Regions from separate parts of the uncultured Chitinibacter sp. genome, predicted to be linked through region 4. Evidence: predicted binding sites of a transcription regulator. Region 4 holds the regulator's gene; each other region holds the start of a gene.
What was found. Region 4 encodes FNR, which switches genes on or off when oxygen is low (the NO sensors DNR and NnrR bind a similar motif). Its sites were predicted from a motif close to TTGATNNNNATCAA; they were not measured.
Positions count from the first base shown of each region.

Region 1: QV747_RS12905 (FeoA family protein) is a predicted target of FNR. The motif match lies at 2,081-2,094, and genes of this name have one in related genera.
Region 2: QV747_RS01005 (bacteriohemerythrin) is a predicted target of FNR. The motif match lies at 1,312-1,325, and genes of this name have one in related genera.
Region 3: QV747_RS04110 (phosphoketolase family protein) is a predicted target of FNR. The motif match lies at 1,966-1,979, and genes of this name have one in related genera.

Region 1 covers NZ_CAMFLP010000011.1:101,106-104,255, forward strand. Annotated here, with positions in the region: gene feoB (Fe(2+) transporter permease subunit FeoB) at 1-1,785, opposite strand, end outside; gene QV747_RS12905 (FeoA family protein) at 1,782-2,021, opposite strand; gene QV747_RS12910 (ankyrin repeat domain-containing protein) at 2,294-3,150, opposite strand, start outside.
Region 2 covers NZ_CAMFLP010000001.1:214,953-218,102, forward strand. Annotated here, with positions in the region: gene QV747_RS01000 (HD-GYP domain-containing protein) at 1-1,279, shown strand, start outside; gene QV747_RS01005 (bacteriohemerythrin) at 1,382-1,831, shown strand; gene QV747_RS01010 (NAD-dependent epimerase/dehydratase family protein) at 1,965-2,885, opposite strand; gene QV747_RS01015 (CDP-6-deoxy-delta-3,4-glucoseen reductase) at 2,948-3,150, shown strand, end outside.
Region 3 covers NZ_CAMFLP010000002.1:63,859-67,008, forward strand. Annotated here, with positions in the region: gene QV747_RS04110 (phosphoketolase family protein) at 1-1,740, opposite strand, end outside; gene QV747_RS04115 (sodium:proton antiporter) at 2,277-3,150, opposite strand, start outside.
Region 4 covers NZ_CAMFLP010000001.1:501,147-504,296, forward strand. Annotated here, with positions in the region: gene QV747_RS02325 (hypothetical protein) at 69-752, opposite strand; gene fnr (fumarate/nitrate reduction transcriptional regulator Fnr) at 771-1,517, opposite strand; gene hemN (oxygen-independent coproporphyrinogen III oxidase) at 1,669-3,084, shown strand; gene QV747_RS02340 (sulfite exporter TauE/SafE family protein) at 3,101-3,150, shown strand, end outside.

The sequences.
Region 1 (3,150 bases), on a different contig from region 4:
GAGGGTATTGAGTGTGCCCACCACGGCTTCTTTAGCCAGCACGCCGGTAAATACGCCGACGGCCGCCTGCCAATTGTCTTCGGCAATCCCCAGCGGCGCAAACGCGGGCACCAGCTGCTGGCCAATCCGCGCCAGCACGGATTCTTCGGTATTTTCATGCCCGAAGGTGCCCTCGGTATTTACCGAATTCAGCAGTGACAGCACCATCACCATCGGCACAATCATTTTGCCGGCATTGAGCACGAAATCGCGCAGCCGATCCCAAGCGCGGCGACATACCGTGGCCAAGGTTGGCCGATGATAGAGCGGCAATTCCATCACCAAGGGCGCGCCATCGCCTGGCAGCAGGCTTTTACGCAGCAAAAACGCCGTCAGCACCGCAGCCACCAGCCCTGTGAGATAAAGGGCAAACACCACGCTTTGCCCATTGCGCGGGAAAAACGCCGCAGCAAAGAGCGCATACACCGGCAGGCGCGCACCGCAAGACATAAACGGCGCCATCATCGCGGTCAGAATGCGATCACGGCGGGTTTCCAGTGTACGGGTGGCCATAATCGCCGGCACATTGCAGCCAAAGCCGATCATCAGCGGCACAAATGATTTACCCGGCAAACCGAGCGAGCGCATGGCTCTATCCATCACAAAGGCCGCGCGCGACATATAGCCCGAATCTTCGAGTGCCGACAAAATCAAATACAGGCAGCCCACCACCGGAATAAAGGTCGCCACCGTTTGCACGCCGGCGCCCAAACCCTTGGCCAGCATCACCACCAGCCATTGCGGCGCTTGCCAGTGGGTGAGCCAGTTACCCAGCTCATCAACAAAAATAGCGCCAAAGCTTTGATCGAAGAAATCAATAAAGGCCGAACCGAGATGAATGGTGGCCAAAAACATCAAATACATAATGCCCAGAAAAATCGGCAAGCCCAGCCAGCGATTGAGCACCCAGCGATCAATTTGCTCGGTCACATGCCGTGACACGCGGCCCTTATCGGTGCGCACCTGGGCGCACAGCTGATTGGCAAAACGATAGCGCGCATCGGCAATCAGAATATCGGCGTCTAAATTCAGCGCCGTCACAATCTGCTGCTGCCATTGCTGCACGCTTTTACGTAGCGAGGGGCAAAGCGTTTCGGCCAGATGATCGCCCTCGAGCAATTTCAGCGCGAGCCAAGCGGGGCTGAGATTTTGCGCGGTGTGGATCGGCGCCACTTCCTGCGTTAGGGCGGTGACCGCTGCGCTGATTTCGGCCGGCAAATCCAGCTGCATACCCGGCGCGCTGGCTTGCTGGGCAAAGATGGCTTGTTTGAGCTGCTCGATGCCGCGTTTACGGCTCGCCGAGATTGCCAGCACCGGGCAGCCAATCCGCTCGGCCAGCGCCAACGCATCAATCTCGATGCCCTGCGCTTCGGCCACATCCATCATATTCAGCACCAGCAGGGTGGGTACGCCCAGCTCGAGCAATTGCGTGGTGAGGTAAAGATTACGCTCCAGATTGCTGGCATCGACAATATTGACAATAAATCGCGCCGCACCAGACAAAATGTAATCGCGGGTCACTTGCTCGTCGGCCGAGCTATCCGGCGCCGCATTCAGCGAATACACGCCGGGTAGATCGACGACTTCTACCTGCTGCGGGCCTTGGCGCAGCTGGCCGCTTTTGCGCTCGACAGTCACACCGGGCCAATTGCCGACTTGCTGCCGGCTGCCGGTCAGGGCATTAAACAGCGTGGTTTTCCCGCAGTTCGGGTTGCCCAAGAGCGCAATGGTAAATGGGGTGCTCATGCCGCAACCTCCAGCAAGGCCACGGTGAGCATGGCGGCTTCATGCTTACGCAGAGTGAGCGTATAGCCGCGGATGATGATTTCGTAAGGATCGCCCAAAGGCGCCACCCGCACCACCTTAAACGCGGCGCCCGGCGTGACCCCCATGGCCAATAAGCGTTGCCGGTAACTGCGATTGCCGGGGGCAAAACCGGCGATGGTGCCGGCTTGACCGGCGCTAAGCTGAGCCAATTGCATGGCAGATCCTTTCTGATACAGGGCAGCATTCACTATAGGGTATGAATGGTAATGAGAATTTGCCGCACATCAAGAAGAAATGAGAATGGTTAACAATCTTTAACGCAATGCGTCCCGCGCGCAACGCGAGCGAAAAGCACAGAATTGCTGCGCCATAGCCCCAGCCGCAACAAGGGGGCGTAGCTCAAGGGGCCGAGTCTAGGTCGCTCAGCCCCGCCGCACGGCCTGGCACGGCGCTCAGCGCTAGTCAGCTCACCGCACAGCGCACGGGCTTAATGGCCCCAATCGATCCATGGCTGAAACACCAGCACTGGCGGCCGGGCTTGCGGCTGGCCCGGGCGAGCCTGCTGCAGTAATTCATACAAGCGGGGTTTGTTTTGCGGCACCAACATCAAGGCATTCTGCCCGCGCTGATCTTCCTGCAGCACATCAGCCCCAGCTTGCAATAAACGCAGCACGACAGCTTCATGGCCATTGGCCGCAGCCTGATGCAAGGCCGTACGCCCATCATGCTTGCACAGCGCCACTTCAGCGCCAAAATCAAGCAAGACCTCCACCACCGACAAATACCCGGCGGCAGCGGCCAGCAAGAGCGGGCGTGATAAGCGCCGGCTCGGCGGATCCACCTCGGCCCCGGCCGCAAGCAAAGCTCGCGCCACTTCGGCGTGGCCCTGCATGGCTGCCAGATGCAAGGCCTGATAGCCATCGGCATCGGTTTCACCCAACCCGAGGCCTTGCTGGATATCGAGTAAACGCTCCACTTCGGTCAGCCGGCCCATAAAGCTGGCCTGCATCAGCGGGCTCCAGCGCACTAAATCCTGCTCTTGTGGCATGACAGTGGCTGGGCCATCGTGATAGATCGTAGGTGTATACGCCGCGACTGCTTTCATATGCTGGCGTTGACGCAAATACCCATCAGCGTAGGTTTGCGTATTGGCTTGCTCACGCTCGCTGGCCCATAAAGCCTGCTGTTTGGCGCATAAATCGGCATACACAATCGAAATGCGCATCAGCTCCTGCGCAGCCGCGGCGGACAAGGGCGTGGCCGTCTGTTGATCGGCAGTAAGAAAAGCCAGCAGCTCATCGCCCAGCGTTTCCTTACCCCAGCGCTGCACAATCCGTGCCACCA
Region 2 (3,150 bases), 290 kb from region 4:
TTGCGTGCGCTGCTGCTGGATTGGCATGCACATCGGCCGGCAATTAGGGATTGCCGAGCAAGCGCAGTGGGAGCTCTATTACACCCTGCTACTCAAAGATCTGGGCTGTAGCAGCAATGCAGCGCGCATTTGCGAGCTGTATCTCACCGATGATCAATCGTTCAAGCGCGACTTTAAGCTGGTGGGCGGTAATCTGGTGCAGGTGCTGGGTTTTGTATTTAGTCATACCGGTCAGCATGAAAGCTGGACGCGCCGACTGAATGCCATTCTCAATATCATGCGTAATGGCGATACGATTGCCAATGAGCTGATTCAAACTCGCTGCGACCGTGGTGCGCGCATAGCCCGGCAGCTACGCTTTCCCGAACCGGTGGCGCTAGGCATTCATTCGCTGGATGAGCATTGGGATGGCAGCGGCCGGCCGGAGCAACTAGCCGGTACGGCCATTCCCTTGTATGCGCGGATTGCGCTCCTAGCGCAAGTGGTGGATGTCTTTCATTTCTCGCATGGGCCCGCCGCCGCTTTGGCTGAAGTTGAGGCGCGTGCGGGCAGCTGGTTTGACCCCAATGTGGTGGCGGCTTTTCGCGAGGTAGCGGCCGACCCGTCGTTCTGGCGCATGCTAGCCGAGCCGATGATTGCCGAAGCCGTGCTGCAGCTCGAGCCTGCGCAGTTTAGCCTGCCGCTGGATGATGATTATATGGATGCCATTGCCTCGGCCTTTGGCCAAGTGGTGGATGCCAAGAGCCCCTTTACTGCTGGCCACAGCGAGCGGGTGGGCTTTTACGCCGAAATGATCGCGATTGAATTAGGGCTGGATGCACAGCAGCGGCAATGGATTCGCCGCGCAGCATTGCTACACGATGTGGGCAAGCTGGGCGTGAGTAGCGCGATTTTGGAAAAACCGGGCCGGCTCACCGCCGACGAATTCCTTGCGGTGCAACAGCATGCGCGACTGACGGAAGAGATTTTGAGCAAAATCGTGCATTTTCGTGATCTGGCGCGGGTGGCCGGCGCCCACCATGAACGGCTCGATGGGTGTGGTTATCCGCGTGGGCTCGCGGCGGACGAGATCGCGCTGGAAACCCGCATTATCACCACCGCTGATATTTTCGATGCCATCAGCGCCGAGCGCCCCTACCATCCGGCCAATACGCCCGAACATACCCTGCACCTGATGCAACAAATGGTGGGCGATGCGCTCGATCCGCTGTGCTTTGCCGCCTTGCAGCAAGTGGTGGAGCGCGAGCTGGCCGGGGAGGGCGCCGCCACTGCAACCTGAGCGCCACAACGCGCACTATCCTTCGTGACAGTTTGATGTAGGTCAAAGGCCGTTTTGTCGGGCTGGGCAGTATGCAGGCTTGAGCGACTGGAGATTACAACAATGAGCAAACTGATCGAATGGAACGATGCCCTGTCGGTCGGCATTCAAGAAATCGACGAACAACATAAAGTACTGGTGGATTTGCTGAACGAGTTGCACGACGCCATCCGCCAGCATCATGGCCGCGAAGCTTCGGTAGAAATATTAGGGCGGCTGGTGGATTACACCCGCATTCACTTTGCGGTGGAAGAGAGCCTGATGCGGATTTTGGGCTACCCCGAGTATGAAACCCATAAAGGTCATCACGAAGATTTGATCAGCCAGGTGAATACCTTGCAGCAGCGGATGCGGGAAGGTGAGGCCATTACCTTTGAATTGCTGCATTTTCTGCGCAACTGGCTCACCCATCACATCATGGAAGGCGATCAGCGCTATGTATCGCACTTCTTGTCGCGCGGCGTACAGAAAACCTGGGAAAAGAAAAGCTGGTTTGGCCGGCTGTGGTCGTAAGCCCGAGCGTCGGCTAGCCGGAATGCCGTGTTAGCCTTGCGTGCAGCGACTCTGGTGGAGGCGTGTTGCGGGCACGGTTTAAATTGGAAGAGGTGCGCCAGATACATGCTCATGTATCTGGCTGCAGGCTAGATCAGTATTTGCGTGTAGCCACATACTCCCCAGCGTGGGCGGCAAAAAAATCAGCAGTGCTGGGGTAACGCAGCCGCCAGCGTAGTTCACGCTTGGCGCGCTGATTGCTGAGCTGCCGTGATTCATTTAAGTACGACAGCATGGTGGGCGAGAGCTGGGTTTGCGCCTCGGCGCGGCTGATGCGCGCGACGCGCGGCAGGCCGGTAAAGTCGGCCACCTGATCAAACCATTCCCCCATCGTATGGGGCGCATCATCGACGATGTTATAGCTGCGCAGCGGTCGGCCGCGAAACAGCGCCAGCACCATGGCCTGTGCCAGATCGGCGGCATGAATATGATTACTGAGGCTGTCCTCGCTGGCCACGATGCCTGGTTCGCCACGGGCCAGCCGCGCGGTGGGTAAACGATCGAGGGCGTAAATGCCCGGCGCGCGTAGCAGGCTCACGTGCAATGGGCGGCCTGCGCGGCCTTGTCGGCGAGCGGCAGCGCGCCAGCTTTGCTCGGCCCATTGCCGGCGGCGGGCGCGTACGGTGCGCGCTAATTGCCGGCTACTCTCGGTGAGCCAGCGACCCTGATGATCGCCATACACACCGCTGGTGCTGATGTAAACGGCGCGGCGGGGGGGCTGTGCTAAAATCGCCCTTTGGCGATGCGGCGTGCGTGGTGCCTGGCGGCCTTGCCGCGGGCGTAGTAAGGCCGCGAGCAAGTGCTGGGTGCGTGGTTCACCAGCCGCTTCGGCCGGCGGAGCACTATGTAGCCAGTAATCGGCCAGCCCAGCCAGGCGGCGCAAGGTACGCGGGTGATCCAGATCCGTGCGAATTGGATACACGCCTAGGGTATTGAGTGCTAGCGCTTTATCTGCGCTGCGTGCCGTGGCATACACCTTGAAACGACGTTGCAGCCATGGGAGAGCCCGCTGCACAACATCGCCACAACCAATGATTAACAAGCGTTTTTTTCGCACTTGTCGGACATCCAGAAATAATGAGTAAACAACTTATCATCGAACCATCAGGCCAGCAACTGAGTGTGTTTGACGGCGAGACCCTGCTCGACGCCGCGATGCGTGAGGGGTTCAACATGCCGTATGGCTGCAAGAATGGCTCCTGCGGCGCCTGCAAAGGCAAAGTATTGCAAGGCAAGGTCGTGCATGGCGATCATTCGCCCACGGCGCTCACTGCCGCCGA
Region 3 (3,150 bases), on a different contig from region 4:
AGTCAGCAGATAGTTCAGTGACGGAATCGGTTTACGCCAGTTGATGTGGCGAGTGGTTTTCAGCCATTTCGCGTGCTGGTTAAACATCGAATCGATCACGTGGATGAACGCTTCGTAGCAGCTGAAGAAGCCGTGACGACCGGTCAGGTTGTATGCTTCGAGCCAGCCTTGGCAAGTGTGCTCAGACAGAATTTCCATCACACGACCATCTTGTTTCAGATTGTCGTTGTTGTTCACACCGTCCACTTCGAAGTGGTTAGCCAGCCAGTTTTTACCTGAGTACTCAATGGTGGCGTTCCAGCGATTCGATGCAGTTTCATCTGGGCCGAAGATACGGAAGTTTTTCTCGGCTTCGTTTTCTTTCATCACGTCAGCCAGGAAGTTACCCATTACACGGGTCATTTCCGCATTCACAGTACCTGGTTTGTCAAACTTCACTTCGTAGTTACGGAAGTCTGGCATTTTCAGGTCTTTCGACACTTGGCCATGCACAACTGGGTTGCTACCGATCCGTTTTTGACCTTTTGGTGCAATCGCTACCAGCTCTTCTTTCACAGTACCGTCTTCATTGAAGAGGGTATTGATTTGGTAAGATTTCAGCCAAGTTTCCAGGTTTTGAACGTTTTCGCCATCGATATCAGAGAATGGCACCTGGTGGCTGCGCCAGTAATCTTCGACTTTCTTGCCTTTGATTTCTTTCGGGCCAGTCCAGCCTTTTGGCGTGCGCATGATGATCATTGGCCAACGTGGGCGAGTGATCATTTTGCCGGCAGCCAGTTCTTCTTTAGCTTTAGCGCGAATCGCGGCAAATTTGTCCATACACAAGTCCATGGCAGCAGCCATTTCTTGGTGGATGTCGTTAAAGCTTTCTGGTTTTTCGTTGAAAGTTTCAGTTTTCAGTTCAACGAAGATCGGCTCGTAACCGTAACCGGTAAACAGGGCCGTAACTTCTTCTTTATCCATCCGCGCCAGCAGCGTCGGGTTGGCGATCTTGTAACCATTCAGGTGCAAGATTGGCAGCACGAAACCGTCATTGATCGGGTGGATGTATTTAGTAGAGTGCCAAGAAGCCGCCAATGGGCCAGTTTCAGCTTCACCATCGCCCACCACTGCGAACACAACTTGATCTGGATTATCCAGCGCAGCGCCGTAAGCGTGAGATACTGAGTAACCCAGCTCGCCACCCTCGTGCATTGAGCCTGGGGTTTCTGGGGCTACGTGTGATGGGATGCCACGTGGGAAAGAGAACTGTTTGAACAGACGCTGCATACCGGCTTCGGTGCGGTCGATGTTCGGGAAGAACTCTTCGTAAGAACCTTCAACCCAAGTGTTGGCTACGAAACCAGGGCCACCATGGCCAGGGCCAGTGATGTAGATCGCGTTGATGTCGCGGTCGTTAATCAGACGGTTAGCGTGCACGTAGATGAAGTTCAGACCTGGTGTAGTACCCCAGTGACCCAACAGACGTGGTTTGATGTGTTCACGTACGAGCTTTTCTTTCAGCAATGGGTTATCCAGCAGGTAGATCTGACCAACTGAAAGGTAGTTGGTTGCCTGCCAGTAACGATGCATTTTGTCGAGCAATTCTGCAGATAACGGTTGTTGAGCCACGATACACCTCTTTTCTAGGTTGTGTTGAGTGTCTGAAGTGAGGAGCTTTTGTATCTCCTTACCCGATGGAGCCAGTATACGTAGCCCGTTCTGCCGGCTACTGATACAAATCAAAAACTGCGTTGGCAACTACCCTAGCGGGCTGCGAATCGTTGATACAACGCAAAAAACCGGGCTCTGCGTGTAATTTTGTTACCGTCTGGGCGGCTTATTCGCCGCGCGCAAACAACAAAATCCGATTTTCCCTCCATCTGCACCACGTGTTCTGCACGCTATCGCTAGCGCGCAGGGCAGCGCCTACTGAGCGTGCCATCAGCATATTACAAGACCATAACAAGCAAACTCAACGGATTATTAACACAAATCAATCGCAATACTGACACACAACAAAAGTAAGCCGACTCGCCTGCCGCCCAAACACAAAAAAGCCCGCCAATGGCGGGCTAGATTGCTGATAAACCCCACTCGCGAAGCGAGGCCCCCCTCAAGGAGGGGGCGGGAGGGGTGGGAATAGAACATCAAGGCTGCAGTTTCAAAGCCATATTGCCTAGACTCGGCTCTACCGAGACTTGAAGAATGTGGCCCTGCCACTTTGTCAGCAGCCTGAGCCCGCCAATGGCGGGCATGGGTTTACCACATGCCACGGCTAGCGTGGCATGTGGTACTTAGTAATGGAAGAACACCAGTGTCATCAAGATATACACCGGCAGCAGGCAGCTCACCGACCAAGCCATATACCCAAAGAAGCTTGGCATTTTTACGCCCCGATCTTCGGCCACCGCTTTCACCATGAAATTGGGCGCATTGCCGATATAACTCATCGCACCCATAAACACCGCACCGGCGGAGATGGCCATTAGCGTACTGGCCAGTGGGCCCATCATATGCGCGGCATCACCGTGCGCCAGATTGAAGAACACCAGATATGTTGGGGCATTATCCAAAAATGCCGACAACAGCCCGGTGAGCCAGAAATACATCGCATCATGCGGCGTACCGTCGGGGTTGCTCACCAGCTGCACCAAACCTGCCATGGCGCCGGCCGAGCCGGCCTTCAAAATCGCCAGTGCCGGGGCCATGGCGACAAAAATACCGGCAAACAGCTTGCCCACTTCCTGCATTGGGCCCCAATTAAAGTCATTGCCCGCCCGCACTTGCGCCGGTGTGATTTTCAGCGACAGCAAGGCCACGGCCAGCAAGCCCAGATCACGCACCAGATCTTGCAGCGCCAACTCCACCCCAAACACCGACCATCCCAGCCCTGGCCGCCACATCCCTGAGAGCAAGACCAACCCCACAATCGCGCCCAGCAGCCAGAAATTACGCTTGCCATAGATTTTCAGCGCGCTATCTGGGGTTTTATCCACCGGCAGTACGCCTTCTTTGGTGAAGTAATGCCGATCCAGCAGGTAAAACAGGCCCAGCAGCAAGGCGGAAGTGAACGCCACAGGCGCGGCCATATGCTCGACCGTCCACATGAAATCCACTCCTTTCAGAAAACCCAGAAACAGTGGCGGATCGCCCAGCGGCGTGAGGCCA
Region 4 (3,150 bases):
AAAAAGCCACCTTCGGGTGGCTTTTTTATTTGTTTGCGCCTGTAAGAGCTTGAGCGAGGCTGCTCGCCTTATTGCTGGCTGAGTAGTTGCGCCAGCTGGTGAGTGGGGCTGTATTCGTTGCTAATTAATGGCGCAAAGGCCTGCTCAAGCTGTGGGTGATGTGCATGAAATGCTGCAGGTGGAAAATCCTGCAGAAAGCGATGGGCGAGGCCACGCAGGGTGGATAGTTGCAGCTGTTGTTGCAAGAGCTGATGGCTCAGTGCCGTTAGCAGTGGCCCTTGCTGCTGAAACGGGTTGGGTTGTTGCAATGTGCTGAGGATGGCTTGCCAGTCTTGCTGTTCGGCGCTTTGCGAGGGCGGCAATAGCGTCTGCCAGATCTGCTGAATAAACCCGCCGCAGCCGCGCGGGCCGAGGTGCAGCCAGCCATTGGCCACGGGGGCGAGCAGATCCAGTATTTCGGCAGATTGCTCAAGCGCGGCATGCTCGCCGCTGGCCGCCAGCATAAAGCCGTGCAGGCCGGCCAGAGGGCTGGGCACGATGATGACTTCGCACAGCGGATGCTCAGGATAGTGTTGCTGCAGATAGGGGGAGCCAGGATGAAACAGCAAAATTGCTTCATCCGTGGCGATGCTGGGTAGCTGTTGGCTGAGCGGGTGCAGGCAGAAGGCTGTTTGGCGCGGAGTTTGCCAGTGCAATCGGCTGGCTATTAGGGGTATAAGACTAGAGGGGGCAATCAAATGGGCTTGGCGCATGATACCCCCGGTGGTGCTTTATTCGTCGTGACAGGTGTTCAAAAGTTTTTTCAGGCTGTCGATGTTTTCCAACTCGATTAAGCGGTTTTGCACTTTAATCAAGCCTTGGTCCTGGAATTTGGAGAGTGTACGACTCACGGTTTCCAGTTTCAGGCCCAGATAGCTACCGATTTCTTCCCGCGTCATACGCAGATGGAAGCTGCTGGATGAATAGCCGCGCACGGCGAAACGCTGTGACAGGTTCAGCAGGAATGCCGCGAGGCGCTCTTCGGCCTTCATATTGCCCAGCAATAGCATCACGCCGTGATCGCGCACGATTTCGCGGCTCATTACCTTGTGTAGATGGCGTTGCAGTAGTGGCACATCGCGCGAGAGGTCTTCGATGTCGCTAAAAGGCAGCTCGCACACTTCGCTGTCTTCCAGGGCGATGGCATCGCAAGTGTGTACATCGGTGCTGATGGCATCCATGCCCAGCAATTCGCCCGACATGTGAAAGCCGGTGACTTGCTCGCGGCCATCTTCAGAAATCACGCTGGCTTTAAAGAAGCCCAGACGCACCGCATACAGCGAGCGGAATGGTTCACCAGCACGATACAGCGCCTCGCCACGTTTAATCGGGCGGGCCTGGGTGATCAGTTTATCTAACTCTGACATTTCATCCTGGGAGAGGCCGATGGGCAGACACAGCTCACGCAAACTGCAGTTAACACATGAATTGCGCAGATGGCGTGGGGTCATGTCGCGTACTTGGATGGGGGAAATCATCAACTTCTCACCAGAAAACAAAAACAGGGAAACATTGTACCGCTAGCGCGTGCTAATTACCGCATGCGCCGTCACGATGAATTGATTTTAATCAAACCAGAGGATTAGGCTAGCTCTTATTCTGCAGGGGTAGAATCGGAGTAGAGTCACGATGACATTTGTAACAAGCCAGCATCCGCACCCGAGCGGCCAAATCGAATTTGATCGCGAGCTGATCGTGCGTTACGACGGCAAAGGGCCGCGCTATACGTCTTATCCGACCGCGGATCGCTTTACGCAAGCCATGACCAGTCCTCAGCTGGAGCAGATATTACAACAACGCTTACCCGGCGCGCTAGCCAATCCGCTATCGTTGTATTTTCACATCCCTTTCTGCAATACCGTATGTTATTACTGCGGCTGTAACAAGATTATTACGAAAGACACCAGCAAAGCGGATGTGTATCTGGATTATCTCGGGCGCGAACTAGCCCAGTATGCCCAGGCCTTGCCACAGCGCTCACGGGTCAGTCAGCTGCATTTAGGCGGCGGCACGCCCACCTTTTTAAATGAAGCGCAGCTTGAGCGCTTGCTGGGGATGGTGCGTAGCCATTTTGAGCTCTTGCCGACTGGCGAATACTCCATCGAGATTGATCCGCGCAAAGTGGGCGAGTCGATGATCCGCACCTTGGCGCAGCTGGGTTTTAACCGGATGAGTGTGGGTATTCAAGATTTCAACCCCGCGGTGCAAGAGGCCGTGAATCGGGTGCAATCGCAAGAAGAAACCCGCACTGTGATTGAAGCCGCCCGCATGCATGGCTTTAAGTCGGTGAGTGTCGATCTGATTTATGGCCTGCCCAAGCAAACCGTGGCCAGCGTCGCTGAGACCATTGCGCAAGTGCTGACATTGCGTCCGGATCGCATCGCCCTCTACAACTACGCTCATTTGCCCGAGCGCTTTATGCCGCAACGGCGGATTAATGAGGCCGAATTGCCCTCCGCCAGCGATAAGCTGGATATGCTGCAAAACGCCATTCGCGATCTCTTGGCGGCGGGTTACGTGCTGATTGGCATGGATCACTTCGCTTTGCCGAATGATGATCTGGCCGTGGCGCAGCGCCGTGGGCGGCTACAGCGCAATTTTCAGGGGTACTCTACCCATGCCGACTGTGATTTGCTGGCCTTTGGCGTGTCGTCGATTGGCAAGGTGGGCGGGCAGTACTACCAGAATGTAAAAACGCTGGAAGAGTACTATCAGGCGGTCGATGTGCAGCAGTTGCCGGTGCAGCGCGGCCTGACGATGAATCGCGATGATGTGATTCGCCGGGCGGTGATTCAGGCGCTAATGTGCCAATTCGAGCTATATTTTCAGGCGATTGAAGTCAGCTATATGATCGTTTTTGCCGACTATTTTGCTGACGAGCTGCAATTGCTCGCGCCGCTCGTCGAAGATGGTTTGCTGCAGATCGAGGCTGATGGTCTGTTTGTAACTGGCAAAGGCCGGTTGCTGATCCGTTCGATTGCCATGGTGTTTGATCGATATTTGCGGACAACGGTGACGCAAGCGCGGTATTCTCGCCTGATTTAACGGTGGGCGGGATAGCGTGCTGGAAGTAGATCTGCTGGCCCTGTTTTTGGCTGGTTTGCTCGGTGG